DNA from 3 places in the Citricoccus alkalitolerans genome. Region 2 is predicted to be linked to each of the others. Evidence: riboswitches for the same ligand, from Rfam matches in the RefSeq annotation. Region 2 holds a riboswitch; each other region holds the start of a gene.
The links. Region 2 has a riboswitch for thiamine pyrophosphate ahead of ABD134_RS08010 (bifunctional hydroxymethylpyrimidine kinase/phosphomethylpyrimidine kinase). Riboswitches for the same ligand answer to the same signal wherever they lie in the genome.
Positions count from the first base shown of each region.

Region 1: it holds a riboswitch for thiamine pyrophosphate, as region 2 does, so the genes downstream of both, thiO (glycine oxidase ThiO) here and ABD134_RS08010 (bifunctional hydroxymethylpyrimidine kinase/phosphomethylpyrimidine kinase) in region 2, are expected to answer to the same signal.
Region 3: it holds a riboswitch for thiamine pyrophosphate, as region 2 does, so the genes downstream of both, ABD134_RS11285 (ECF transporter S component) here and ABD134_RS08010 (bifunctional hydroxymethylpyrimidine kinase/phosphomethylpyrimidine kinase) in region 2, are expected to answer to the same signal.

Region 1 is NZ_BAAALH010000002.1:1,491,775-1,501,153, forward strand. Features, by position in the region: gene ABD134_RS12710 (ABC transporter substrate-binding protein) at 61-1,092, shown strand; gene ABD134_RS12715 (hypothetical protein) at 1,194-2,483, shown strand; gene ABD134_RS12720 (siderophore-interacting protein) at 2,577-3,569, opposite strand; gene ABD134_RS12725 (glycoside hydrolase family 15 protein) at 3,694-5,505, opposite strand; gene ABD134_RS12730 (SDR family oxidoreductase) at 5,544-6,422, opposite strand; gene ABD134_RS12735 (acyltransferase family protein) at 6,494-7,708, opposite strand; TPP riboswitch at 7,830-7,931, shown strand; gene thiO (glycine oxidase ThiO) at 7,920-9,236, shown strand; gene thiS (sulfur carrier protein ThiS) at 9,236-9,379, shown strand, end outside.
Region 2 is NZ_BAAALH010000002.1:465,865-475,243, reverse strand. Features, by position in the region: gene ABD134_RS08045 (DapH/DapD/GlmU-related protein) at 1-461, opposite strand, end outside; gene ABD134_RS08040 (helix-turn-helix transcriptional regulator) at 632-1,510, shown strand; gene ABD134_RS08035 (NAD(P)-dependent alcohol dehydrogenase) at 1,565-2,611, opposite strand; gene ABD134_RS08030 (aldo/keto reductase) at 2,837-3,784, shown strand; gene ABD134_RS08025 (sugar nucleotide-binding protein) at 3,781-4,692, opposite strand; gene ABD134_RS08020 (MBL fold metallo-hydrolase) at 4,721-5,806, opposite strand; gene ABD134_RS08015 (hypothetical protein) at 6,191-7,294, opposite strand; TPP riboswitch at 7,906-7,999, shown strand; gene ABD134_RS08010 (bifunctional hydroxymethylpyrimidine kinase/phosphomethylpyrimidine kinase) at 7,990-9,379, shown strand, end outside.
Region 3 is NZ_BAAALH010000002.1:1,183,677-1,193,055, forward strand. Features, by position in the region: gene ABD134_RS11270 (MrpF/PhaF family protein) at 1-213, shown strand, start outside; gene mnhG (monovalent cation/H(+) antiporter subunit G) at 275-646, shown strand; gene ABD134_RS11280 (DUF4235 domain-containing protein) at 754-1,035, opposite strand; TPP riboswitch at 1,137-1,240, shown strand; gene ABD134_RS11285 (ECF transporter S component) at 1,332-2,063, shown strand; gene ABD134_RS11290 (ABC transporter ATP-binding protein) at 2,067-3,710, shown strand; gene ABD134_RS11295 (energy-coupling factor transporter transmembrane component T family protein) at 3,713-4,519, shown strand; gene ABD134_RS11300 (HNH endonuclease) at 5,315-5,812, shown strand; gene ABD134_RS11305 (hypothetical protein) at 6,103-7,500, shown strand; gene yedE (selenium metabolism membrane protein YedE/FdhT) at 7,969-9,204, shown strand; gene yedF (sulfurtransferase-like selenium metabolism protein YedF) at 9,201-9,379, shown strand, end outside.

The DNA of each region.
Region 1 (9,379 bases), 1.0 Mb from region 2:
CTCTACATCACACCAAGCCGGCTCCAACCCCCACGGAGCCCTGTTCTTCGAGGTGACATCATGGGTCTTCCCCTTCGTTCTGAGCGCCGCTCCACCGTCCTCTGGACTAGTTCGGCCGCCGCCGTCCTCGCCCTGTCCTTGGCTGCCTGCGGCGGTGGCTCCCCCTCTGGCGACACTGCACCCACCGGGGCGGCGGACGACGCCGGCGCCTCGGGTGAGGTTCAGACGGTCACTGTGGGTGTCATGCCCCTGGTGGACCTGGCGCCGCTCCATCTGGGTATCGACCAGGGAATCTTCGAGAAGCATGGTCTGGAGTTGGAGCTCGAGACCGCCCAGGGCGGCGCCGCCATCATTCCCGCCGTCACGAGTGGCCAGGCAGACTTCGGCTTCAGCAATCCCACCAGCCTGCTGATCGCAGCCTCGAAAGGGCTGGACATCAAAGTAATCGCCGCTGGCGGCTCCAGCACCGGGGACGAAGCGACGGACTACGGCGCCACCGTGGTCCTGCCGAACTCGGATTTCGAGTCCGCCGCTGACCTCGAAGGCCACACCGTGGCGGTGAACACTCTGAACAACATCTCCGACTCCACTGTGAAGGAGGCCGTGCGCCAGTCCGGTGGAAACCCCTCCGCAGTCGAATTCGTGGAGATGCCCTTCCCGAACATGGTCGCGGCCGTGGAGCAGGGGACCGTTGATGCGGCCTTCCTCGTGGAGCCCTTCCTGACCATGGGTCTAGCGGAAGCGATGAAGCCGGTCTTCTGGAACTGGATGGAGGTATCCCCGGACCTGATGGCTTCCGCCTACTTCACCACCGGAGCCCTGGCCGAGGAAGACCCGGAGCTGGTCGCGGCGTTCCAGGCGGCGATAGCCGAGTCCGCGGACTATGCCGAGTCCCACCCGGAGGAGACGCGATCCATCCTCGACACCTATACCTCGATTCCTCCGGAGACCGCGGCGGAGCTTCGGTTGCCGCGCTGGGTCGACGACATCAATGACGACTCGCTCGAACGGCTGATCGAGATCAGCACGGAAGATGGACTGCTGGACGGGGGGCTCTCCGTCGAGGACGTGGTCCTGCCGGACGCTCGCTGACCTTTCACCCGCCGGCCGGAGGCAGCCGAGGTTCCGGCCGGCGTCGGAACACCTCGAACTCAACACCGCAGAGCACCACCACCAACCGAGGAGAGAACCAGATGGCCTATACCGTTCAGGACATGCGCAAAGGGCCCGAGGGCTACGCCTGGAGCCGCTTCGGATTACCCGAGTACACCGATTGGATGGACGAGAGTCTGTCCTGGAAGGAGTCCTGCTACATCGGCGACTGGTCCTTCCTCTGGCAGCACCGCTTCACCGGTCCGGACGCCCTGAAGCTGATCGCGGACTTCACCGTCAACAGCTTCGAGACCTTCGAGGTCGGCCAGTCAAAGCACGCCGTCCACACGAACAAGGACGGCAAGGTCATCCACGAGGGCGTGCTGACCAAGTTCGGCGAGGAAGACTTCATGGTCCACGGACGCGGCGGTTACTGGTTGTCCTTCAACCTGGGGCGCGGTGAGTATGACGCCCAGGTCACCCGCGACGACTGGTTCATGTACCAGGTCTCAGGGCCGAAGGCGATCAAGGTGCTGGAGTCGCTCACCGACGCCGAGGTGCTGCTGAGTGCGAAGTTCATGCATGCCGTGCCAGTGCGGATTGCCGGTCATGACATCTTCGCCCTGCGCCAGGGGATGGCCGGTGAGCTTGGATTCGAGCTGCAGGGGCCGAAGGAGTTCGGCGAAGATGTCTATCAAGCAGTCTTAGAGGCCGGGCAGGAGCACCACATCCGCAAGATGGGTGGGCGCATTGCAATGATCAATCACCTCGAGGCTTCCTACCCGACCATTGCCAGCGACTACATTCCGGCCATCTTCGACGAGGACATGACTGAGTATATGGAGTACTTCCTGGCCTCCATGCCCTCCTTCGCCCAGCCCGCCTACATCGCCGGCAGTTTCGAAGGACGGGACCCCTCGGAGTACTACCGCAGTCCCATCGAACTCGGGTGGGCCAAGGTGGTCACCACGCGGCGTGCGGACTACCTCGGCGCCCAGGCCCTCGCCGCGGAGAAGGCGAATCCGCGCCGCGTGCTCCGCACCCTGGAATGGAACGCCGAGGACGTGGCCGCGGTGCAGAACTCCCTGCTCGGGGAAGGGGAACACTATGACTTCATGGAGATGCCCCGGGACCAGCGCGGATACATGTGGTGTGACCGGATCGAGGTAGACGGGGTTCTCGTGGGCACCGCGACCTCCCGCGGCTACAGCTACTTCTTCCGCAAGATGCTCTCCCTGGCGACCGTGGACGTGGAGCACGCGGAGATCGGCACGTGCGTCAACGTGATCTGGGGTGCCCCCGGTCATCCGCAGAAGTCAATACGCGCCGTGGTGCGGCCTGCCCCCTATAAGGAGGATCGATCACGAGGCGAGCTGCGGGCCGCCTCCTGATCCTTCGCCACCACATCCTTCGCCACCACATTGTGCGGGCAGAGATGACCAGTCATCTCTGCCCGCAAAGTTGTTCTTAGGTGTGGGGTCTGGTCAGGAGCCCTCAGCGCGGCCGATCTTCCAGTACCCCATGAAGGAGACGCACTTCCGGTCGATGCCCAGGCCCTTGACCAGGTGGCGGCGCAAGCCGGTGATGGTGCCGGCCTCACCAGCCAGCCAGGCGTACCAATGGCCATGCGGGGTCTCCGGGGGAACCTCCCACAGGGTGGCTTCCGTATCGGCTGCCTCTGCGTCGGTCTCGCCCACGACGCCGGCCGCGCCAACCGCGCCGTCGGATGCGGTCCCAGCAGCACCAGCACCGGCCACTTCCGCGCCGAACTCGCGGCCCCAGGCCTGTACGGCCTCGGTCAGGGCCTGGCCGTGCGGACGATCACCGCGGGCCAGCCAATTCAGCTGCATCCCGGGTGGTGTGGCAACGGGCAGGATGTCCCCGGCGTCCGGCACCTCGATGAACACGTGCCCGCTGAAGCTCTCGTCGAGGGTCTCCAGAATGGCGCAGATCGCGGGGGCGGCGGTCTCGTCGCCCACCATCAGCACCGTGCGTGCCGTGCCCGGATCCCACTCGATGCCCCCGCTGCGGCCGCGGCCGCGCGTCTCGGAGCGCTCGTCCGGCCCGAGGATCACCATCTCGTCCCCGATGGCGGCCCCCAGTGCCCACGCAGATGCGGGTCCGGTGGTGCCGTGCAGCACGAAGTCCACGTCGATCTCGCGGACCTCTGGGCGGACCTCGCGCACGGTGTAGGTGCGCATCGCGTTGCGCTCGGCGTCCGGCAGCTCACGCCAGCGGGTATACCACTCCATCATCGCGGGGGCGGGCTCGGCGAACAGGCCCACGTCCGGCAGGGTGCCGTCCGCGCGGGGCAGCATGAGCTTGATGCGCTGATCGAGGCCGCCGGTGCCGAAGAACTGCAGGTCGTCGTCGGCGAAGGTGAACCGGACGAAGTGCTCGCCGAGCCGGCTGATCCGCGCCACCCGAGTCCGGTACGCGCGGGTCGAGGGGTACGTCTGGGTCGCGGTCGCGGTCATGGTCTGCTTTCCGTAGGGATCGAGGCGGGGCCTCCGCGTGCCAGTGGGGGGGAAGGTTAGGCACGCCTAATTAATCTACGGAATCATGTCGTAATGTGCAACGAGGGGGTGTGCTGCCCACCCCTCACTGCCCGTTCAATGTCAGCGCGGCCACCAGCAGGGCCAGATGACTCAACGCCTGGGGAGTGTTCCCCAGGAACGAATCATCCGCCGGATCGATCATCTCGGTGTACAGGCCAACGTCGTTGGCCAGTGCCAGCATCGCGTCCATCTGCTCCCGGGCCTCGGTCCGCCGGCCGACCAGGGCGAGGGCCGCCGCGCACCAGAAGCCGCACGCAGTGAAGGTCCCCTCCTCCGCGTCCATCCCGCTGTACCGGAACAGCAGCGGTCCGCGGCCCAGCTCCTCACGGAGAGCATCGATGGTGGATGACATCCGTGGGCCGGTGTCGAACCCGCTGATCGTGTGCAGCAGGACGGAGGCGTCCAGTTCCTCGCTCCCGCGGTACCAGACGTAGGCACCGCGCTCCTCGGACCAACCGTGCTCCTCGATCCAGGCCCGGATCCGGTCGCGCTCGTCTCGCCACCGGTCGTCGGTCCCTGGCAGGTGGCCGCGCTCGGCGAGGGCGATGGCCCGGTCCAGAGCCACCCAGCAGCCCATCTTCGAGCTGGTGTAGTGCCGGTGCTCGGGCAGTTCCCACATGCCGGCGTCGGGCCGGATCCAGAGGTCGCACACGGCGTCCGCCAGCCCGGACAGCATCCGGGCCGTCTCGGCGTCCAGCACATTGCCGCCGTCCACGTACAGGGTCGCCATGTCGAAGATGTCCCCGTAGACGCCGAGCTGCAACTGGTCTGCGGCGTCGTTGCCGGCCACCACGGGGCCGATGCCGCGCCATCCGGGCACCTCCAGCTCCGTGGTAACGGCCTCGGGGACGTGCCCGTTGAGCCGATTCAACACGTGCAACCGGGGCTGCTGCTGCCGCGCCAGCCGCAGCAGCCAGGAGACGGCGGCGTGCACGTCCTCCTGCTCGTCCAGCCTCAGGAGCGCGTGCAGCGTGTAGGTGGCATCACGGATCCAGGCGAAGCGATAGTCGTAGTTCTTGGTGCCCTCGCGATTCTCCGGCAGGGACGTGGTGGCGGCCGCCGCGATGGACCCCGAGGGGTCGTGCTCAAGCAGCTTCAGCACCAGCGCGCTGCGGCGCACCTCATCCCCATAGGGCCCGTCGTACTCCAGCAGGTCGGTCCAGCGCCGCCACAGGTCCACGCTGAGGTCCACGTTGCGGCGGATCGCGTGGGTCGCCGGCAACCGCAGCGGCTCCGCCGAGGTCCCGACGACGGCCAGCAGGTGCTCGGTCGCCTCACCCGAGGCGAACCGACCGGAGATGGCCTGCGGGCCGGCGTCGTGCACGCCGATGTTCTCGCCGCGCACCGCGAGGGAGACCTCGCCCACGCGGACTACCGGACCCTGGTCCGTCTGCTGGACCCACGGGGAAGCGGTGTTCAGCATGGTCCCCGGGACCACGCGCCACCGCATCGGCACCTCGCCGGCGAGGCCCTCCACACAGCGCGCGAGCTCTGTCCAGGGCAGGGCGCCGGTGGAGCCCATGTTCACGGAATCCGTGACCCGCACGGAGCCCACCGGGGTGCGGTAGGTCGTGCTGAGCACATTAGTGCCCTGGACGTACTGCCGATGGATCTGCAGTTCGGTGGTCACGTCCACGCCGGCAGCGGCGAGGGCCTCGCGGTCCGGGTGGAGTTCGATGCAACCGCCGTGGTCCGCGTCCAGCAGCCGGGCGAAGACCGGGGAGGAATCCAGGTCCGGCACGGGGAACCAGTCCACGGAACCGTCATGCGCCACCAGGGCCACCGTCCGGCCGTTGCCGATCGCGGCATAGGAGCGAAGGTCGACATAGCCGTCCCGGCGGTCCTCCAGGTTCATGCGTCCCCTCTCAGCATCTCCACTCTCAGCGTCCTCGCTCACAGCATCGGCGAGCCGCCCGTGACGGCCACGCGCGCCCCGGAGACATAGCTGCCGTCGTCGCTGGCCAGCATCACGTAGACCGGGGCCAGCTCGGCCGGCTGGCCCGTGCGGCCGAGCGGCACCTGCTGGCCGAAGTCGTGCACCTGCTCCTCCGGCAGGGTGGCCGGGATCAGCGGAGTCCAGATCGGGCCCGGGGCGACCGAGTTCACGCGGATGCCCTTCGGTCCGAGCAGCTGCGCCAGGGAGGCGGAGAAGTTGGCGATGGCCGACTTGGTCGCCGCGTACGGCGCCAGGGTTGGGCTGGGAGAATCCGCGTTCACCGAGGAGGTGCCGATGATGGAGGCTCCGGGCTTCAGGTGCGGCAGCGCGGCCTTGGCCAGGTAGAAGTAGTGGCCCACGTTGAGACGGAACGTGTGGTCGAACTCCTCGTCCGAGATGTCCTCGAGGTTTTCGTGGCTCATCTGGAACGCGGCGTTGGCCACCAGTACGTCCAGGCGGCCGAACTCGTCGACGGCCCGCTGCACCACGCTGCGGCAGTGCGCTGGATCAGAGAGGTCGCCGGGGACCAGTACGGCACGGCGTCCGGCCTCTTCGACGTAGCGCGCGGTGTCCTGCGCGTCCTCGTCCTCATTGAGGTAGGCGATCAGGACGTCCGCGCCCTCGCGGGCGAAGGCGATGGCCACAGCGCGGCCGATCCCACTGTCCCCGCCGGTGATGATGGCGGCCCGTCCCTGAAGCTTGCCGGAGCCCCGATAGCTGGTCTCGCCGCAGTCCGGCAGCGGAGTCATCTGCGACTGCACGCCCGGCGGCTGCTGGTGCTGCGCGGGGATGTGCTCCGGGTAGCGGTCGGTGTTCGTCTCGGGTGCTGGAGTCATGGTGTTCTCCTGTCGTCGATCACGTGCAGCCCACTGTAGCGAGCACTCCGGACGTGAACCACCGGTGGCGGTCACGGCCCTATGACGGGCACCGCCGAGTCCTGGTGGTCCGAGGGGGTGGGAACGCTGGTCGTGGCCGATGAGCTCGTCGAGGCTGGCGAGGCCGGGGACGCAGGGCTTTGGCGCAACGATCCCGGCCACCATCGCGGTGCCGACCACCGCCGCAGCGCCGCTGGTGTCTCCAGCAGCCAGGTGCCCCGGGCGGCCCGGCCCAGCAGCAGTCCCGCGCCGATCGCGGTGAGCGCCACGGCGAGCACCGTCCACGCCGCCCAGGGGGCCGTGAGCAGGGGGGAGCCGGTCAGGTAGAGCACGCAGGTCAAGGCGACCACGATCGTGGTGTGGGAGAGGTACACCTCCAGCGTGTGCCGGCCCAGGAACGCCAGCGCGTGGGCCGCCGGGCGAATCCGCTGCAGGGACACGGCGAGGGCGATCCCGCCGAGCACCCCGCAGACCTGGCACAGGAACACGACGCCCGGCTGCTCCCGCTGGTCCTCGAGCAGCCCGAACCAGGCGAAGGCCACGAACCAGCCGACCGCGACGGCGGCCCACACGGTCTGGGGGACCCGGGCGACGCCGTCGCGCACCCAGGAGCTGCCGCGCGCGGCGGCGATGAAGAAGAGGAAATACGTGGGGGCCTCATAGAGGCCGGTACCCACCAGGTGCCGCAGTTCACCGCCCTCCAGCCCCGTGGAACCCGGCCAGACCACGCCGGACCACACCATGGACAGCGCCGCGGCCGAGCCGATCATCCACCCGGTGGGGATCGTCCGCAGGAGGCGGCCGGCGAGCAGGAACAGCACCAGGGCCCACAGGAACCACAGTTCGGCGTTGGCGCGCAGCGGTGACCACGCCCAGGTCTCCAGCTGCGACCCCAGGTCCGTGTGCACCATGCCCGGCAGCAGGTGCCCGCCGATGATCCGGTAGGCGATCACAGGGATCTGCCACAGCAGGAACACCCAGGCCAGCAGGGAGGCCTTGGTGCGGAGGAACTCGCCCCAGCCCGCGGTCAGCCACTTCGCGGCGAACAATCCGGACACGGCGAAGAACAGCGGCATGCGCAGGTCCTCGAACGCGGTGTTCAGGGCGCTGAACGCGGGAATCCGGTCCATGTCCGCCTGGCGCAGCCAGAGGCTGGTGTGCAGCAGGACCACCAGCAGGATCGAGATCCCCTTCGCGGTGTCCACCCACTGGGCACGCGCAGATTCGGCGTGCTGGGTGCGGTGCATGGGATCTCTTCTGCTTTGGCGGTGCGGTGGAGGGGCTGGGCGGTGCGCAGCGGCCCACATTACCGTGTCCGGCTTCCACGGCGACGGCGGGGGTATGATGGGGCACACGCTGATGAGAGTCAGCGCGTTCTGTGGGAGCCCCTCCGGGGCTGAGAGGGCCCGAGCGCCGACCACCATACCTGATGCGGGTCATGCCGCCGTAGGAAAGGACATGTGGGTGACTTCTGCGCATCGTCCTGGCCGTCCACGCCCTGGGGCCGTCGATGTCGCCATCGTGGGCGCTGGGCTGATTGGCTTGGCCACCGCGTGGGAGCTGCGCCGCCGCGGTCGCTCCGTCGCGTTGATCGACCCGGCTCCGGGAGCGGGGGCGTCGCGGGCGGCCGCCGGAATGTTGGCTCCGGTCAGCGAAGTCCAGTACCAGCAGGAATCTCTTTATTCCCTGATGAGTGCTTCGGCTGCGGAGTACCCGGTCTTCGCCGCGGCTGTCGAGCAGGCGGCCGGAGAATCCGTGGGATACCACTCCACCGAGACCCTGGTCTGCGGCGTGGACTTCGCCGACCGGCAGGCTCTGGCGGACCTGCGTCAGTTGCAGCTACGTCAGGGCATGGAGGTAGAGCCACTGGCGCTCCGTACGGCCCGCTCCCTCGAACCGGCGCTGACGCCGCGACTGTCGGCGGTGTACCGCATCCCCTCCGACCACCAGATTGACCCAAGACGACTGGTGACTGGATTACTGGCAATCCTGGTCGAACCAGAGGTGGACCCTCGGCGCCCCGCTGGTGCCGTGGACGGTGGGCCGGTGCGCCTTGTCTGCGAGCATGCGAGGGCGCTGCGTCGGGACAGACGCGGAGCAGTGACCGGCGTCGCCCTGGCCGACGGGCAGGACGTGGTTGCGGCCCAGACGATCTTGGCCCCGGGCCTGGGAACCCGTGAGCTGAACGGCCTGCCCGCTACCTGCCGGTTGCCGCTACGTCCGGTGCATGGCGACATCGTTCGCGCCCGCCTTCCCAGTGGCGCTCGGCGACTACTCGAACGCACCGTCCGGGGACTGGTCCACGGTGTGCCGGTCTACCTCGTCCCGCGCGCCGACGGCACCGTCGTGATCGGAGCCACCTCTCGCGAGGACGGCCTGGCCGGAGTCAACACCGGGGGCGTGTTTCGGCTGTTGCGCGACGCCCAGACTCTCGTGCCCAGCGTGGGTGACCTGGAACTGACAGAGGTCATGGCCCGAGCCCGGCCTGGCACTCCGGACGACATTCCCTATCTCGGCCGCATCCGTACGCCCGACGGGGACCCCGTCCCCGGCCTGGTGGTCTCGACCGGTTATTTCCGCCACGGCGTGCTGCTCACCCCTTTGGCTGCTCGCCTCGCCGCTCAATTGGTCACCGGCGAGACGGGGACCGACCCGGACGCCGACGCCTCCCACCTGACCACCACCGATCCGCACCGCTTCGACGCGACGGACCTCGATCGGCGCACCGTCGAGGTCCGAGCATCCGCGTCCGCATCCGAGTACAGGAGGACTTGATGTCCGGCATCACCCTCAACGGCGCCCCGCACGCCGTACCTGAAGGCACGACCATCGTCGACCTTGTCGCCGAGGCCGTCGGCCGGCCCCTGGGCCCCGACGGCAACATGCTGGATGGGGGCCGCCTGGGCATGGCCGTGGCC
Region 2 (9,379 bases):
ATGGTCACGCCAGGCAGGATGGTCGCGTTGGAACCGATCCAGACGTTCGTCCCGATCACCACGGGCGCCGGGTGCATGTCCAGGCGGTGCGCCGGGTCGAGGGCGTGGTTGAGCGTGGCGATCACGGTGTTGTGCCCGATCTGGCAGCCGTCTCCGATGGTGATGCCGCCCTGGTCCTGGAAGGCGCAGCCGGAGTTGAGGAAGACCCGTTCGCCCAGGACGGTGTTCTTGCCGAAGTCGGTGCGGAAGGGCGGGAACAGCATCACCGTCTTCGGGACCGGCCGGCCGAACAGCTCGGACAGCAGCTCCCGGACCCGGGCCGGCTCGTGGTACCCGCCATTGAGCTCAGCGGTGAGGCGCAGGGCCTCCTGACTGGTGTGGTGCATGACCTCGTGCAGGGGTGAATCACCCGTGATGGTCTCACCGGCGTTCAGCGCCGCGAGCAGGTCCTCGAGTTCCATGATGACTGCACGCATGGGCTTCTCCTTCTGATGGCTGGTGCTGAGCGCCGGGGGCTGGCCGGGGAATCTTGCTCCAGACCATCACGCGCGGCCACACCGGGGGAGTCCCTGCCGAGAGGGGTATTGCGGGGGACTCCTTCACCGTCCGCGGCCTGGCCTACGCTGACGTCATGGACAACAAGGCCGAGGTTCGCGAGTTCCTCATGTCCCGCCGCGCCAAGGTCACCCCGGAGCGGGCCGGGCTGCCGGCGGGCGGGAACCGGCGGGTTCCGGGACTGCGGCGCCATGAGGTCGCCACCCTGGCGGGGGTCAGCGTGGAGTACTACACGAAGCTGGAGCGCGGCGCGATCGCCGGGGCGTCGGCATCGGTCCTGGATTCTTTGAGCCGCGCCCTGATGCTCAACGAGACCGAACGGGCCCACCTGTTCGATCTGGCCCGGGCGGCCGACGGCATCCCGACGTCCGGGCGGCACCGCCGGCCCGCCTCCGCGCCACGGCAGCCGCGCGAGAGCCTGCAGTGGACCCTGGAGTCCATGCAGGGGGCCGTGGCCTTCGTGCGGAACCCGGTCCAGGACCTCGTCGCCGTCAATCGCCTCGGTCGCGCGTTCTACTCGCCGGTGATCGGCGACGGCGGCCGCACACCCAATCTGGCCCGGTTCCAGTTCCTGGACCCGGCCTCCCGCGACTTCTACCCCGAATGGGACCGATTCGCGCACATGTGCGTCGGCAGCATGCGGGCCGAGGCCGGCCGCGACCCGCAGAACCGGGGCATCCAGGACCTGGTGGGCGAGCTGTCCACGCAGAGCGAGACCTTCAGGGCGCTGTGGGCCGCCCACGATGTGCGGACCCACGGCGCTGGCACCAAGCGTTTCCACCACCCTCAGGTCGGGGAGCTTGTCCTGGCCTACGAGGAGCTGCTGATCACCGCCGAGGAGGGGCTGGCCATGGTGGTCTACACCGCCGAGCCGGGCTCGGCGTCGGCGGAGGGGCTGCAGATGCTGGCGTCCCTGGCGGCGAGTCCAGGGGATGCCGTCGTCCGTCAGGGATGAAGACGTCCACCCGCCGCCGCTGCGTCCGTTCGTGCACGCAGCGGCGGCTCCGGATCAGGCCGTGAACGTGGAGGCGTCGATCACGAAGCGGTAGCGCACGTCTGAGGCCAGGACCCGCTCCCAGGCCTCGTTGATCTGCTCGGCATCGATGACCTCGACCTCGGCGGCGATGCCGTGCTCGGCGCAGAAGTCCAGCATCTCCTGGGTCTCCGCGATCCCGCCGATCATGGAACCGGCGTAGGTGCGGCGTCCGCCCAGCAGGGAGCTGACGTTCAGGCTCATCGGCTCGGACGGGGCGCCCACGTTCACCAGGGCGCCGTTGACGGCGAGCAGGCCCAGGAAGGCATCCACGTCCACCGGGGCGCTGACCGTGTTGATGATCAGGTCCAGGCTCTGGGACAACGCCGTGAAGGTCTCCGGGTCACTGGTGGCGTAGTAGTGGTCCGCGCCCAGGCGCTCGCCGTCCTCCTGCTTCCGCAGTGACTGGGAGAGCACGGTGACCTCGGCACCCATGGCGTGGGCGAGCTTCACGGCCATATGCCCGAGCCCGCCGAAGCCGACCACCCCCACGCGGGTTCCCGGCCCGGCGCCCCAGTGCCTGAGGGGGGAGTAGGTGGTGATCCCGGCGCACAGAAGGGGCGCGGCCTTCTCGAAGGGGATGGACTCGGGGATGCGGAGCACGAAGTCGGCATCCACCACGATCCCGGTGGAGTAGCCACCCTGGGTGGTGGTGCCGTCCCGGTCCGTGGCGCCGTAGGTGCCGACCATGCCCTCCAGGCAGTACTGCTCGTCCCCGTTCGCGCAGTTGGTGCAGTGGCCGCAGGAGTTCACCATGCAGCCGACGCCGGCCCGGTCGCCCACCTGATGGGTGGTCACCTCGGAGCCGACCTCCGCCACGATCCCGGCAATTTCGTGTCCGACGGTGAGCGGGTAGGGCTGCGGCCCCCAGTCGCCCCGGACGGTATGGATGTCTGAGTGGCAGATGCCGGACCAGCGGATGTCGATCCGTACGTCGTGCGGGCCGACCGGGCGGCGCTCGATGGTCCCGAGGGTCATCGGGTCGGTGGCGTTGGCGGCGATGTAGGCGGGGACAGCAGTCATCAAGATCCTTTGCACGGTCTGTACGGATGGAGGTGGCCGCCGCGGGGGTCGCCCGCCACGGTCACCGGTTCAGTGAACCACCCGGTGAGGGGGACTGGGAGTCCCCAGTGGTACCCCTGTGACGGAGCCCTCGGGTCGGGGTGAGCCCTGCCACGGAGGGCTCTCGCAGGGCATCATGGGGGACGACGTCGGCCGATGCCGACCGACCGAAACCCAAGGAGCCCCATGAAGACCGTGCCCCTCGGCAGTACCGAGTCCCCCGTGCCCAACATCATCGCCGGCATGATGCGGATCGCCGACATGTCGCCCGAGCACGTCCGGGCGCTCTACGGTGCGGCGCGGGAGGCCGGCGTCGACTTCTTCGACCACGCGGACCTCTACGGCTTCAAACACCCTGGCGGCTACCACCACTGCGAACGCGTCTTCGCCGAGGCGCTGAGTCTCAGCAGCGCCGATCGGGAGCAGATCACCCTGCAGACTAAGACCGGAATCGTGGACGATCAGTGGCACTATGACTCCTCCTACGAGCACATCGTCACTTCCGTGGAGGAGTCGCTGCGGGCGCTGCGCACCGAGTACATCGACGTGTTGCTGCTGCACCGCCCGGATGCGCTCGTGGAGCCGGAGGAGGTGGCCCGCGCGTTCGACGAGCTCGAGTCGGCCGGGAAGGTGCGGTCCTTCGGCGTCTCCAATCACACACCCCGCCAGATCGATCTGCTCACGTCCGCTGTCCGTCAGCCGCTGCTCGTCAACCAGGTCCAGCTCTCCCTCACGCACTCGACGATCGTGGCCCAGGGGCTGACCTCGAACATGGCCGGCCAGGAGGACGCCCTGACGCGCGATGGCGGCGGGATCCTGGACTACTGCCGCGTCCAGGGCATCACGATCCAGGCCTGGTCGCCCTTCCAGAAGGGCAACGGGTCCGGCGTGTTCTTCGGCTCCACGGACCATCCGGCGCTCAACGCGGAGCTGGACCGTCTGGCGGCCCAGTACGGTGTCACCCCGACGGCGATCGCCACGGCCTGGATCACCCGCCACCCCGCCCGCATGCAGGTGGTCCTCGGCACCACCAACCCGCAGCGGCTCGCCGACGCGGTGGCCGGGTCCGATCTCCCGCTCACCCGGGGCGAGTGGTACGGGCTGCTCCAGGCAGCCGGCCACCACGTGCCCTAGGGCTGCTGCCCGGATTCTGCACCGTTCCGGGCAGCGATGAGATGGTCATACCCGGACTGGTAGGTGGGATGCTCGAGGCTTCCCAGGAAGTCCAGGAGCCGGGTGCCGTCCAGGACGGTGCCGGTGGCCTCTGCCGGCGTGATGGCCGGTGGTGGCGGGACCCCGAGGCGCTGGGCGATGTAGGTGATGACCTCGCCCAGCGGTGCCGGTGCCCGGTCCACCGCGTGCAGCAGGCGGGGCGGCTCCTCCGTGGTCAGCAGGGCGTGCAGGGTGCGGACCAGGTCGTCCTCGTGGATGCGGTTCGTGCGGCGGGCGTACTGCACCGGGGCACCCTCAAGGACCTTGCGCAGCAACATCTCGCGGCCCGGCCCGTAGATCCCGGCCGGTCGGAGGATGTGGGCGTCGAAGAGTTCCGTGGCCAGCCGCTCGCCCTCGAGCAGGGTGGCGGCGCGCAGGCCCACCGGGGCGGGAGCGTCCAGTTCGGTGAGGGGACGGCCGTGGGTGTGGCCACCCAGCACGCGGGTGGAGGAGACCAGGACCACGCGGGGTGGGACCTGCGGCAACGCGGCGGCGAGGTTCCGCAGCGAGGTGAGGTAGCCGCCGTCGTGCGCGGGTTGCCTGGCGGATGCCGACCCGGGTGCCGTGCCCGGCGCGGAGCTGGCCACCGGCTCGCCGGGAGGCAGGGTGATGACCAAGGCGTCCACGGCCGGCAGGGCGGTGCGCACGGGTGACCGCAGGTCCACCGGCAGGGCGGTGAAGGTGACAGGAAGCCCGGCCGTGGTGCGGCGCAGGCCGAACACCTCCCCGCCGTCCGCGGCCAGGCGCTGCCCGAGCCGGGTGCCCAGTGCGCCGCAGCCCACGAGCAGGGTACGGTCGGGGGTGTGCTGGGACGGGGGAGGCGCGGACATTCGGGCAGTCTATCCGCGCCGGTCCCCGTCAGACGCTGAAGAGCTGCCGGTCGGCGGCCAGGGTGTACGGCCCGTCGTAGAACTCGGCGATGCCGGCCAGGTCGGCGTCGGAGAAGACCCCGGCCATGTGGCTGACCACCACCTTCTTCACCCCGGCCTCGGCGGCGATTCGCCCGATGCCCTCCGGGGAGGTGTGGCTGGACTCCAGGTGGTGCAGGAACTCCTCGGTGAAGTCCTGGTCCCGGTAGTAGTCCATGTTGACGACCTCGTGGACCAGGAAGTCGGCGTCCTGGCTGAGCCGGACCATGTTGGGAGTCTCGGCGGTGTCACCGGAGAAGGTGATCACGCCATAGTCGCTCTCGAAGCGGAACCCGAAGGCCGGGAACACCGGCAGATGCTCCACCAGGGTGGCCTTCACCCGCACGCGGTCGTCCTCGTAGATGGTGAACGGCTCCATGTCCGGAACAGGGTTGCGGTCCGGATCCGCCCGCGGGCGCCGGGGCAGCTCGATGTCCACGCCCTCGAAGAGGTCGTTGAGCGGGATCCGAGCCTCGTCCGTGGTGCGGAAGTTGATGTCATAGGCGTTGGCGCGCATCAGGTTGTCAATGACGTCCTTCATGCCAGTCTGCGGCGGGGAGACGACCGGCCGGATGTCCTTGGGCAGGCGGGCGCGGCCCGGACCCATGATCCCCACCCGGGAGGTGACGCCCTGCACCGGGGTGTCCCAGTTGTAGAGCATGTAGGCGCTCAGCTCGGAGATGTGGTCCGAGTGCAGGTGCGTGACGAACGCCTGACGCAGCTTGTTGCCCGTCAGGCCCGCCTCGACGGCCTGCCGCGGCATCCCCAGCCCGAAGTCCACCAGGTAGTGCAGCCCATCGACGACGACGGCGCTCGCGATCCCGTGCCGGGTCCCGCGGATCGCCGGTCCGGCAGCGGTTCCGAGGGTTACCAGGTGCATGCCGGTGTCCGGCACGTTCGCGGCCGTGGCCAGCACGGGTCCCGTGGCGGCGCTGGCGGCGCCCGCACTCAGGATCGGGGCGCTGAGGGCAGCGATGCCACCGGCGCCCAGGAGGGTGCGGCGGGGGACGTGCGAGGTGTGAGGTGTGGACGGCATGATTCCTCCGCGGGGTCGGTCCTGATCGCCGCGCGAGGAGTGAAATGTGATGTGGCTCACGCGACCGTCATCACTATGGATGAAGGTGCGTGGAGGCGCAAGGTCTTTGTGCGCGTGCTGGCCATCCATGGCGCGTCTCAGGCCGCATTCCGGCGCGCCCCGTGATGGGTAGACGCCGACTGGCTGAGCGCCAGCACCCGAGCTCGCAGCCGGACCATGCGGGTGGAGGTCGAGTGCCACGACCTCGGCTCGTAGTTCAACCAGGAGACCCTCAGGTGAGGGGTCAATGTAGGCCCTGGGTTGCGACTGGTAGCGGTGCGACCAGTCGTCCTGGGACGAGTCGTGGCTGCTGCAGTGTGCAGCAGGCTTGTGGCTGATGACCCGTCATCCTGTTGGGAGCGGATCGATGGTCCAGTTCGGCGAGGCGTTGTTCCCGTCGTACTCGGCCCACCCGTCGTGGTCCCACGGGGCTCCGGCAGGAGGGTCGGTGTCGTCCCAGCGCCACTGTCGCCAGTCGAGCGGTAGTCCGGAGCCGTACCGTCGTGCTGCGGCACCGAGGTGCCGGCCAGCGGGCGTGCGGTAGGACCACCAGTAGGAGGTTGCGTCCACGCCTCCCCAGGTGAAGGAGCGGCGGCTGAGCATCCTCTGTTCGATCAGCTCGTGGGCCTTCTCAGGCCAGCTCTCTGGTCGAGCGAAGGGCAGTATCGCCTGGGAGAGGATGTGGCTGTCGAGGTCAGCGGCGAGGAAGTAGAGCTGGTCGAGGTGCCGGTCGTCGTTCAACCTGCCATTGCCGTCTGTTCCGGACTGTCGTTGTGCTTCGATCTCTCGCTGCTTGCGGTACTTCTTAGCGACCTTTGCGGCACGTTCTTCCAGGTACTCCACCAGGGCGCCCATCAGCACGAGGCTCTTCGTTGAGGTAACCTTCGTGCCAAAGGACAAGTCCCGGCCATGCGCGGCGCCGTGCCGGGAGAGCTTGCCGTAGAAGCCGGTCAAAGCGACCTTCTCCTTGAATGGTTCTCGCACGATCGGCAAGTTCGTAGCGATGCCGGCCAGCGTTGAGTCGTCGAGGTAGGGATCGTTCGTGGAGTTGGAGAAGAACGTGGCGCCTGTGATGTCCCGCGTGAGCCCGTCGATCTGTGCGAGCGTGAGGAGCGTCGCTGCCGCGTAGTTGCCGGCCTTGTGGCACTTCACGGCCTGGTCGATGAGATTGCCGCGCTGGAACTGGAGCCGCTGGAACTGGTGGTCGACGTCCTTGCCGTACCGACGAAGGGGCACCGCGACGTTGCGGAGGAACACCTCGCTCTCAGTGTGCCACTGCTCGGTGACCAGGGCGTCAACCTCTGCGGGGTCGGCGCCGCGGCGAGCGAGCTTCACAATCTGCTCCGTGCCGAGCTGATGCCAAAGACCGTACGACGCCCACCCCAGCGGCGCGAGCACCTCGACCGAGCGGCCGAGCAGAGCCTCCCGAGACAGCGCAAAGTACGTCATCTCTCGATTGTCCCAAATCACACGACTCGGGCGATAACGACGCACTGACGTGCACTACCCAGGGAATCCGCGAGTTCCCGAGACGATCGGCGGAGACCGGAAACTGACCGGATCCTCCAAGGGGTCGCAGGTTCGAATGCGCAGACCCCCATAGGTGCGGGCCAGCGGGTCAACGCCGTCGAACGGAGCCTTGCGGGAACGGAATCGAAACTCTGGCATCTGCAACTCTTGCCCAGCGCACGGTTGAGAGCTCGCCAGTTCCGTTCGTGATGAGGGCTCTGGCGCGGGATTCGAGGGAGCCTTGGATGCGACTACTACTAGCGGATTTGACGTGAAGCAAGTGTCCCGCCAAGCCCAGTTGTTTTGCCTCTACCAGTAGCCCCGATTTCCAGCGGTCTACACTGATCGTCCTCGTCACTGAGCAGCTGGTCAAAAACTCTGACGTAAGTTTGGGCAGGCTGACCTTACTCTCGCCGTTGACCAGAGAAGTTATGTTGGTGTGTGGTCGCTAAGTCAGTCCGCCCTTGCCTCGCCCTTGGTGTCGCGCCCGGTGTCGCACTGATTTGAGCGCGAACCTACCGACGGCCCAATGGTGACTTGCCCTACACTGGCTCGTGGACACGGGGTGCGCCGACCGGCGCTGAGATAACACCCGTGGAACCTGATCTAGTTCGAACTAGCGAAGGGATGTCCGCGTGACTTCTTCTTGCCATACCCAGAATTCCTCTGTTCCCTGCGTGCTCTCGATCGCTGGGACCGATCCGACCGGAGGCGCCGGCACTGCCGCAGACCTCAAGTCGATCACCGCGGCCGGCGGCTACGGCATGGCCGTCGTGACCACCTTGGTCGCCCAGAACACCCACGGCGTGCGAGACGTCCACGTCCCGCCCACGGAGTTTCTCGCCACCCAGCTGACCGCCGTCAGTGACGACGTCACCCTGGACGCGGTGAAGACCGGCATGCTCGGTACCGCTGACATCATCGCCACGGTCGCCGCCTGGCTCGACCAGAATCCGCCGAGCATCCTCGTGGTGGACCCGGTCATGATCGCCACCAGCGGGGACCGCCTCCTGCAGCCCGAGGCCGAGCAGGCGATGGTCGCCTTCTGCCGCCGCGCCACCGTGGTCACTCCCAATATCGACGAGCTCGCCGTCCTCACCGGCCAGCCCCGCGCGACCACTGAGGACGAGGCGCTCGACCAGGCTGGCCGCTGGTCCGCCGAGACGGGCGTGGCCGTCGTCGTGAAGACCGGGCACCTGGACGGCAAGCGAGTCACCAACACCTGGGTCGGCCCGGACGGCACCCGCATCGCCGTACCCTCCACCCGCGTGGACACCACCAGCACCCACGGCACCGGCTGCTCCCTGTCATCCGCCCTGGCCACACGCCTCGGCCGCGGAGACACCCCGGAAGCCGCACTGACCTGGGCCACTGGCTGGCTACACGAGGCCATCCTCCACGGAGCAGCCCTGCAGGTCGGCTCCGGCCACGGCCCCGTGGATCACGCGCACCGCTCCCGCCGGCTGCAGGCTGCCGGCGCTGCCAATCCTTGGTTGGCCCACGACGCCGTCCCGCCCGTTCTCGAGGCCCCTCAGGACTTGGATGCCCCGCGGGATCCCGACGCCCAGCGCGGCCGGACTCTCACGACGGAGACGCCAGCCGACGTCGTTCAGACCGTGCCTTCTGTTGCCCCCGCTGTTACACCGGTCGGTCCCTGGACTGCAGCCCTCTGGGAAGCTGGCGCGGAGACGACGGCAGCCATCGGGGCGTCGGACTTCGTGCAAGCCCTGGTGGACGGCAGCCTGTCCGAGGCTGATTTCACCTTCTACCTGGCCCAGGACGCGCTCTATCTGAACCGTTATGCCCGGGCCCTGGCTGCCCTCGCCGCGCGTTCTGCCAGCACCGAGTCGCAGCAGTTCTGGTCCCAGGCCTCCACCGGGGCCATCACCGAGGAGGCCGACCTGCACCGGACGTGGATGGCCACCCGGCCCGAGTCCGCCCGCACCACCGCCAGCCCCGTGACCAGCGCCTACACGGACTTCCTCCTCGCCACCACCCTCGGCGAGGACCGGGCCGTGGGGGTCG
Region 3 (9,379 bases), 720 kb from region 2:
ATCGTCCGCGGACCCTCGATCCTGGACCGGGCCATCGCCACGGACGTGCTGCTGATCGTCGTCTCGTCTGCTTTGTGCGTCGAGATGGCCGTGAACCACCACACGGACAACATCGTGTTCGTGGTGGTGGCCTCGGTGATCGGATTCGTGGGTTCGGTGACACTGTCCCGATTCGTGGCCGAGGCCAGGAAGGAGCCGAGCGAACGTGCTTGACCTCGACTGGATCCAGATCTCAGACGGAATCGCAGCCGTGCTGTTGGTCCTCGGGGCCTTGATGTCCACCGTGGCAGGGATCGGCCTGTTCCGGTTTCCGGACCAGCTCTCCCGCATGCACGCGGGCACGAAACCCCAAGTGCTGGGGCTGTTGCTGATGCTGATAGCCCTGGCCTTCGCCTGGCGGGCGTGGGTGTGGGTGCCCGTGCTGGTGCTGGCGTGGGTGCTGCAGATGCTCACCGCGCCGGTCTCCGCACACCTCGTGGGCCGGGCGGGTTACCGCACCAAGCACCTCAGACCGGAATACCACTTCGTGGACGAGCTCGCGGACGTGGTCGCCCGTCAGGACGACGCGGGCAGGCCGGCCGCAACGGCGCCCGACCAGCGGACCGTTCCGAAGGACGACCCTATGGACCAGCAGGGCCGCGACTGACGCGGCTGAATCGATCCGGCTGGGCCGCCTGAGCCGGGCCGTCGAGCACGGCCCGGCCCTCGCCGCCGGTGAGCTGGACCACTCCGGTGCCCGGCCGGCGTCGGGCCTCAGACCTCGGCGGCCCCGGCCCTGGATTTCGTGCGTGACTGGATGGCCTTCACGGCAGAGTTCGCGCCGCGCTTGGACGAGACCCGGATGATGGCGGAGATGCCCGCAGAGATGGTCGCGAAGGTGATGGCGCTCCACATGTTGGCCTCGGTGTCGTCCAGGTCCTTCGGGGCGTCATGGCCGGTGACCTTCCTCCAGGCGAACTCCACGACCTTGGTGCCGATGATGCCGCCGCCGATCGTGATGCCGGTAGCGATGAGCTTTTCCACGAGGGTGTTCACGGGTTCCTCCAGGACGTTGACGGTGGTCGTTGCGCGTTCGTTGCCAGCCTAACGGTTCACCGGGCGGGATGTGCCGTGTGTGGACTATGATGGGCGGACACTGTGAACGACAGGGGAGCACCTCCGGGTGCTGAGAGTGCGCCCAGCGCAGACCCTCGAACCTGCTCCGGCTAGCACCGGCGAAGGAAGTCGAGTTCTCTGACGGAACGTCAGAAGCCGTCCAGCAGCATCCGCGTGCGGGTGCTCGTGGCGTACCGTTCCGTCCCCCTCCTTGCATCCTTGAGGAGGAACACCACATGGTCTCCATGAAGACCGGCAACACCCCGCAACACCCTGACGCAACCCCCGGGCACGACGCCGGCCACGCGCCGTCCGCAGACATCGGCGCCACGACCGGCACCACGACCGGCAACGGCCGAGCATCCGGCAGCGCCGCCCCGAATCGGCGCTCCTGGCGGGTGGTGGACATCGTTGTGGCCGCCGTCATCGCGGTGGCCTCCGGCGTCATCTTCTGGGCCTGGAACCTGGCCTATGCCGGGTTGAGCCCCGCCTTCGCGGCCTTCCCGCCGTCCTCCGCCCTGGTGGCCGGGATGTGGCTGTTCCCGGCCGTGCTCGGTGGGCTCATCATCCGCAGGCCCGGGGCCGCGCTGTTCACCGAACTGGTGGCTGCGGCGGTATCTGCCCTGCTCGGCTCCCAGTTCGGCCTGACCGTCCTGGCCTCCGGCGTGGTCCAGGGCCTCGGACCGGAACTGATCCTGCTGGCGTTCCTCTACCGCCGCTTCACGCTACCCGTGGCGCTGCTCGCCGGCCTCGTCACGGGGATCTTCGGGGGCATCAATGACGCGTTCATCTTCAACTGGTTCCCCGAGTACACGCTGGACTGGAAGCTGATCTACGTGGGATTGGTAGGAGTCTCCGGGTTGGTGATCGCCGGACTGCTGTCCTGGCTGGCCACGCGCGGTCTTGCGGCCACGGGGGCCCTGTCCGCCCTGGCCTCCCGCCGTGCCCACCAGGAGCCGGTGGCCTGAACGGTGCCGGGAGCGCACATCACCGCCGCGGACTGGGGTTGGCGCCACGCCGGCCGGCCGGTTCCCGCCGTCGCGGGTCTGGACCTGGAGGTGCCGGCCGGGCAGAAGGTCCTGCTGGCTGGCCCTTCCGGCGCCGGCAAGTCCACCCTGCTCTACGCCCTTGCCGGAGTGCTGGACCCCGCTGACGAGTCCGAGGAGACCGGTTCCCTGTGGGTGGACGGCACCGTGTCGCGTGAGCTGCGCGGCCACGCCGGGCTGGTGCAGCAGGATCCCGAGACCCAGGTGATCCTGTCCCGCGTCGGTGATGATGCGGCGTTCGGCGCTGAGAACCTGCTGGTGCCGCGGGAGCAGATCTGGGACCGCGTCCTGGACGCCCTGGACGCCGTGGGGCTGGGAGAGGACCAGGGGATCTCCCTGGCCCGGGACACCTCGCGATTGTCCGGCGGACAGAAGCAGCGCCTGGCCCTCGCCGGGATTCTGGCGATGCGCCCGCCGTTGATCCTGCTGGACGAGCCCACCGCCAACCTGGATCCGTCCGGGGTGCTGGAGGTCCGCGACGCCGTGCTCGCCGTGGCCGGGCGGACCGGCGCGACCCTGCTCGTGGTCGAGCATCGCCTCGCCGTCTGGGCCGACCACGTGGACCGCATGCTCGTCCTGGAACCCGGCGGCGGGATCAGCCACGACGGCTCTCCGGGCGAGCTCCTCGCCCCGGGCCCCGTCCGGGACGAGCTGGCCGCCGCGGGCGTCTGGGTGCCTGGCCGTGTTCCAGCACCGACCACCCCCACCCCTCGCGACTGGAGGTCGAATTCGCACCGGAATGGGCCCGGCATCGGCCAAAATCGGGGCGATATTGACCTCCAGATGCAGGGGGGAGTGGAGGGCAGACACGGGACGACGCCGGCGCCCTCCGGTGCACTGTTGACCGCTCGTGGCCTGGCCGTCTCCAGGGAGCCCGTGAAACCGGGATGGCGCCGGCGCCTCGGTCCCACCCCGACGCCGGTCCAGCGGGACCTGGACCTGGAGCTGGGGGCCGGCGAGGCCGTCGTCGTGACCGGGGCCAACGGCAGTGGAAAATCCACGCTGCTGCTGACCCTGGCCGGTCTGATCCCCTCCCACGCGGGCACGCTCACCGCGGGGACCGCGCTCAAGGGGGAGCGGGCCGGCAACCTGCCGGACGATCCGCACCGGTGGAAGGCCGCCGACCTGGTCAGCCGGATCGGCACCGTCTTCCAGGAGCCCGAGCATCAGTTCGTCGCCACCACCGTGCGGGACGAGTTGCTGTTCGGTCCACGCCACGCCCGCGATCCCGAGACCGGGCAACGCCTGTTCACGGAGGAGCAGGCTGCCGCGCGGGCTGATGGGCTGCTGGCGGCGCTGAATCTGGAATCGCTGGCCGAGGTCAACCCGTTCACGCTCTCCGGCGGGGAGAAGCGGCGGCTGTCCGTCGCCACGGTACTGGCCGCCGGCCCCGACGTGGTGTTCCTCGACGAGCCGACGTTCGGCCAGGACGCCAACACGTGGGCCGTGCTCACGGGCTTGCTGCGCGGGCTGGTGGCCGAGGGCCGCTCGGTGCTGGCCGTGACCCATGATGCCGACTTCGCCGCCGCGCTCGACGCCCGGGTGGTCGAGCTGGAGGTGGCCGCGTGACGGTGCCTGTTGCCACTCTCAGGGCTCCCTCCCGGCCTGTGGCCGGCTCGGCCTTCGAGCGTGCCAACCCCCTGGCCAAGCTCGCGGCTCTGCTGCCGGTGACGGCGGTGCTGGTGGCGACGATGGATTGGGTGTCCTCCGGGATCGTCCTGGTGGCCGCCGTGGTCCTGTTGCCGTTGTCCGGGATCCGGGTCGGCGAGTTCTTCCGGCGGGCCTGGGTCCTGGTGGCGGCCGCGCTGGTGTCCGCGTGGGGCACGGCCCTGGTGGGGGAGGACTCCGGGCCCATGCTGTTCGAGGCGGGACCGGTGAGTATCTCGGAGGGCTCGGTCCTGGCCGGGTTGGCCACGGGGCTGCGCATCCTCGCAGTGGCGCTGCCCGGCGTGATGGTCTTCATCACCACCGACCCCACCGACCTGGCCGACGCCCTGTCACAACGATTGCGACTGCCCGCACGCTTCGTCCTCGGCTCCCTCGCGGCCTTCCGGCTGCTGGGCGTGCTGACGGAGGAATGGCGGACCCTCGGCCAAGCCCGGCGGGCCCGAGGCGTCGGTGCCGGGGGCAACCCGCTCCGCCGGCTGGGATCCTGGCTCGGTCAGGTGTTCGGACTCATGGTGCAGGCCATCCGCCGGGCGACCAAGCTCGCCGTCACGATGGAGGCCCGAGGATTCGGAACCGGCGACCGCACCTGGGCGAGGGAGTCGCCGTTCGGTGCGCTAGACGTCTGGGTAGTCCTGGGCGGCGTCGGACTGGCTGCCATGGCGGTCGGCCTGTCCGTGGCCACCGGGGCGTTCAACCTCGTCTGGGCTTGACACGGCGGATGGTGTTGGGCTGCTCCTGAGATTTCGGACGCTCCTGACGCACCGTCAGAAGTGCACTGAACTACGCTCGACGGCTTCAAACAACTCATCCAGGCTGCCCACGGGAGTGACCATCGTCGAGGATGGCGACGATTCGGGGCGGGTGGACGTCGACTCACTCGGGGTGGTGGCTGGGGACGTGGTCTCAGATGCCCCTTGTTCCGCCTCGCTGCCACAGCCCGTCAGGACGAACCCAGCCGTCAAAATCAGCACTGCGCTTCCGGTCGGAACTGAACGCAAATTCCCCGCCATATGAACCCCCTCTGATCGTCGTCCGGTTCTTTCACCCTACTGGCGCACGCATGTGGCCGGAACGGCCACCACAAGGCGGTTCACCCTCCGTGTCCTGTAGTTCCGGGCTTCTCGAACAGGCCGTCGTTCGGCTGAACGATCACCTATTCCAAAAGGGAATCCATATCAGGTTGGGCCTTGAGACCTTTCGCGGCAGGAGTGCCGGCTTTGGGCAGACGAGCGCGCCCAACATGCCGCGCAGCGGCAAAATCCGGCACTGCCGCCAACAATCAACTGAACTTCCGGTGGGAGAATGGCGGAGCACCGGACCGATCTAGGAGGGGAATGTCGCGCAACAGTGTGAGGGTTCTGCACGAGATCACCTGCCGCGGCTGCGGGATCACCTTCCGCGATCACAACCGCAACCGGGCGTACTGCAGCGACTTCTGTCGGCTGCTGTACATGGAGTCCCGGATGTTCCGGTGCTCGTACTGCGACACCGACGAAACTCTGGATTTGGCAGCTTCGTTCCAGTTGCAGGCCTCTGGGAACTATGAAAACTCCACCCGACGGGCGTTCGTCGTCCGGCACCAGCCGTGCCGACGCGAGCTGCTGGACCGGCATGAGAGGGACCTGGGCTGCCGTTGCAAGAGTTGCCAGGCCGAGGCCGGCCTGCCGCCGACGCGGCCGTTCAAGGTGCCGCCGAAGGGTCCCCGCCGGTCCATCGGCTACCGCCGACACGCTCCGGAGGTGTATGCCCGCGACGGGCTGCTCTGTCAGATCTGCGGGTTACCTACCGAGCCGGACGCTCACCCCTCTGGCGACACGTATCCGAGCCTGGACCACGATGTGCCCCTCCACGAGGGCGGTATGGACGACATCGAGAACCTGCGCACCACGCACCGGTGGTGCAACATCAAACGCAACGGCAGCCCCTTGTGGGGCTCGATGGACGATGAGGCGATCCGGCGGCTGGCCCGGGAACGGTTCGTCCATCTGCTCCCCGTCGACTGAGCCAGCCACGGCCATCCAATCCCGCTCATGGCGGTTAGGGCTGCCCATAGTCACCGGCAGCCAGAGCGCGGACCTGGACAGGGTCGGGGATCCCGAGTGGATCCCGGCCAGGATGGAGCCAACCCGGTCCGGGATCCCCATGCGGGCGGCCTTCCCCTCAGATAGCGGCCGTGGTGGCGCGAGCTAACCACGCGGCCCTCAGCGTGCAACTAAATCTACAACCGGAGAAAATGCCCAATCGGGTATACCCGCCGACGGATTCAGTCGCGGTCTGTGATGGACTTGAGGCCATGACCTGGTTGGAACGTTTCGGGCACGAAGGAAGATATTCCTCGGTTAGTCGCCGCACTGATCCCTTTCAACCCTTGTTTCAGCTGCCGCCCCTCCGGTGCCTCGTGGGCCCCGACGCGGCGGGCAACGATGCGGCAGTGAGGGGACACCTCGAGTTCTTGAAGCATGCGGGGGTCGACCTGTCCGGCATTGACTTCGTGGAATTCGACCCGCACGGGGACGGTACTGAGGACGATGTGTGGTTTCCCTACGAGACGGGGCTCTTCGGGTGGAGGTCTGGCAACCTGTGGCACACCTCGGGAAGCAGGCCGTGGCGCGAAGAATCGCTCCGCGACTTCAGGGCCCGGTCCGGACTGCCCCGCGAGCAGGCGCAAGCCGAGCACTTGTGGATCGAGGCAGCTCGGAGTGTCCCGGATGTCCATATGTTCATGACGTCACAACCTGAGTTCCTACGAAAGCCCTTCAACGACGGAGTATTCACCGTTGACTCTTCGGACGGCATGGCGGCCCTAGGGCTGCACCAGCGGCTGAGCGGACGTACGATACTCCCTGGTCCAATCGCGATGGTAGGGGTCTGGCAGATCGCCCGGCCCGAACTGCTCTCGACTGAGACGTTTCTCCCTGAGCTCGATCGTGTGCAGCACCAAACCCGGAGACATGGCCCCCCAAAGGTGTTCGACCTGCTGGCCAGCGCTTCAGGGCGCTTCAGCCGATGCCTGGCGATTCGAGACCGCCTAATTGCCAGCTATTCCATTCGGGGATGGGCGGAGCGAACCGAGGACCCCGCCGAGCTCGTCGCGGACTTCGCCCTCCAGCTCAGCGGGCTCATCGATGCGCTGCTCCGTGCGGTCAATGACGCCCTCGGCAGGCCCATCGAGAGCGATACGCAGGTGAAGACCAGCAAAAACGACCTAAAAAAGTTGAGCAAGGGGGCGCCTGCAGCCTTGCGCGAGGCTCTCCTCCAGGAGGACTTCAAGCACTTCAACTGGGCTGTCTCCAAGCTGAGGAATACCATCCACGCCCAAAGCCTGGGAAAAGGCACCGAGGGCGGTGTCGGGCGTACTGGACCGACCGTGGCCCTGCCCGTGGACATCTCCGACGGCATCAGAGAGAACGCCGAGGCGCTGGGGAGCCACGACCGTTGGATGAAGGACCCACCGCTGCAGGGCGCCAACGGCTCCAGGATGCGCGGGGCAAGGATCCATGCACCGCTCGTCGTCGAGGATCTTCTGGTCCTCGCCATGGGTTTCATTCGAAGGATCGTCTCGGCGACCCCTTGGCCCGCGGACGGGCCAGATCTTCGGGAAGGCTGGCGCTTCCGCCCGAAGGCCCATCATCACATGCTGTTGTCCAAGCTGTACGGCCTGGAGCACCTTTTGGACCCCCAGCCTGCGTGATGAGCCGCAAGAGCCCCACAAGGTCTCTAGCCGGGTCTCGTTCTCAGAAGTCGACGGCACTGATGCCAAAAGTGCTCCGCACTGCTCGCACAGGTGACGTAGAGACTGCGCCGTAAGCGGATCCTCAGGCGGTCAATACTGAGTGGGTGGCGGCGCTTCGGGAGTTCAAGGTTTATCGGGTGCACCCGGAACTCCATGGTCGATTTCAAACTGGCATTCGCTGCACACTGATGGCTTGTCATTCTCGGGTAGGTGTTCTCGCCAGTCATGGCCGCAGGCCGGGCAGTCTCCGTGCCACGGATTACTCTTCGTGAATGGCCACATACTCTCTATTCTCGATTCTCGGCAGGGCGGCTCCCAGTTCCGAAAGACGATCCCCAAACTGATCTCTTCGGAAATGCTTCCTTGAGGGTCGCGTCCTGTCAGGACAGGCCACGCCCAGGGTGCTCGGTGCTACTGTCAGGGCCCGTGAGCCAGTTTCAGTCGTATGACGCGATGTACCGGGCCCGGGTGGGGTTGGCCCCCGGCCCGGTCTTCGTCCTGTTGGGCGTGCTGTCGGCGGTCTACTTTGCCATCACGGGCACGGTGTGGGCGGTCACCGGTGAGTTCACTCGTCTCGGTGGACACGTCGTGGAATGGTTGGGGGCGGACGCCCACGCCTGGCGGTACTACCAAGAGGTCACCACCCTGGACGGTAGTCCGGTCGACCGCACAGATGGGTGGATCGTGATCGCCATGCTCGCCGGGTCGCTGATCGCGGCCCTGTACTCGGGCGACTTCCGGCTCCGACTGCCCCCGCTGAAGCGGCGGTTCGCCCAGGCGTTGGTCGGTGGCATCATCGCTGGATTCGGCGCCCGACTGGCGTACGGGTGCAATCTGGCGGCCATGTTCACCGGCATTCCGCAGTTCTCCCTGCACGCCTGGATCTTCACGGCCACGACCGCACTAGGCACCCTGCTGGGCGTCCACATCATTAAGCAGCGGTGGTGGCGCGGGCCCACGCGCCCGGTCCCGGTGACTCCGGGCATGCCGGGTTCTGCAGCCGGCTCCCCGAAGAAGAAGACCACGCACCGGTCGATCGCGTCCGTGGTCGTGCTGGGCCTGGTGGCCGCGGCACTGGCGTACGTCACCACCGGCCGGGGGATGTTGTCGGTGGCGATCGTGTTCGGCACCGTCTTCGGGATCCTGATCCAGCGAGGGCAGATCTGCTTCACGGCCGCGTTCCGCGATCTGTGGGTGACGCGCAAGACCAAGCTGAACGATGCGCTGATCCTGGGTTTGGCCGCGGCCGTGATCATGACGTGGCTGGTGCTGCAGATCGGCGGCATGGACCCGCTGACCAAGCCGGCCGGTATCGGCACCGTCATCGGCGGGATGCTGTTCGGGCTCGGGATCATGATGGCCGGTGCCTGCGAGACCGGCATGATGTACCGGGCGATGGAAGGCCAGACCGCCGCCGTGGTGGCTTTCGTGGGCAATGTCATCGGCGCGACGGTGTTGGCCTACGGCTGGGACCACTGGGGCATTTACGCCACCCTGGTGGCCCCGTCGCCGGCCTTCAACTTTTACCAAGCGTGGGGACCGTGGCCGGCCCTGGTCCTCTCGCTTGTGCTGCTCGGGCTCTGGGCCGCAGCCGTGAGGCCGCTGCGGCAGAGTCGGCACGAGCGGGTGCGCGTGAGCACGGAAACGGAACTGGTTAAATGACCACCCCTGAGTACTACGCCCTCGACCTACGGGGTGAATCGTGCCCCTACCCGGTGATCCACACCCTCGAGGCGCTGCACGGAATAAAGCCCGGAGAGATCCTGCAGGTCCAAACCGACTGCCCGCAGGCCTACCGGAACATCCCCGACGATGCCACCGCCGCCGGCCATGAGCT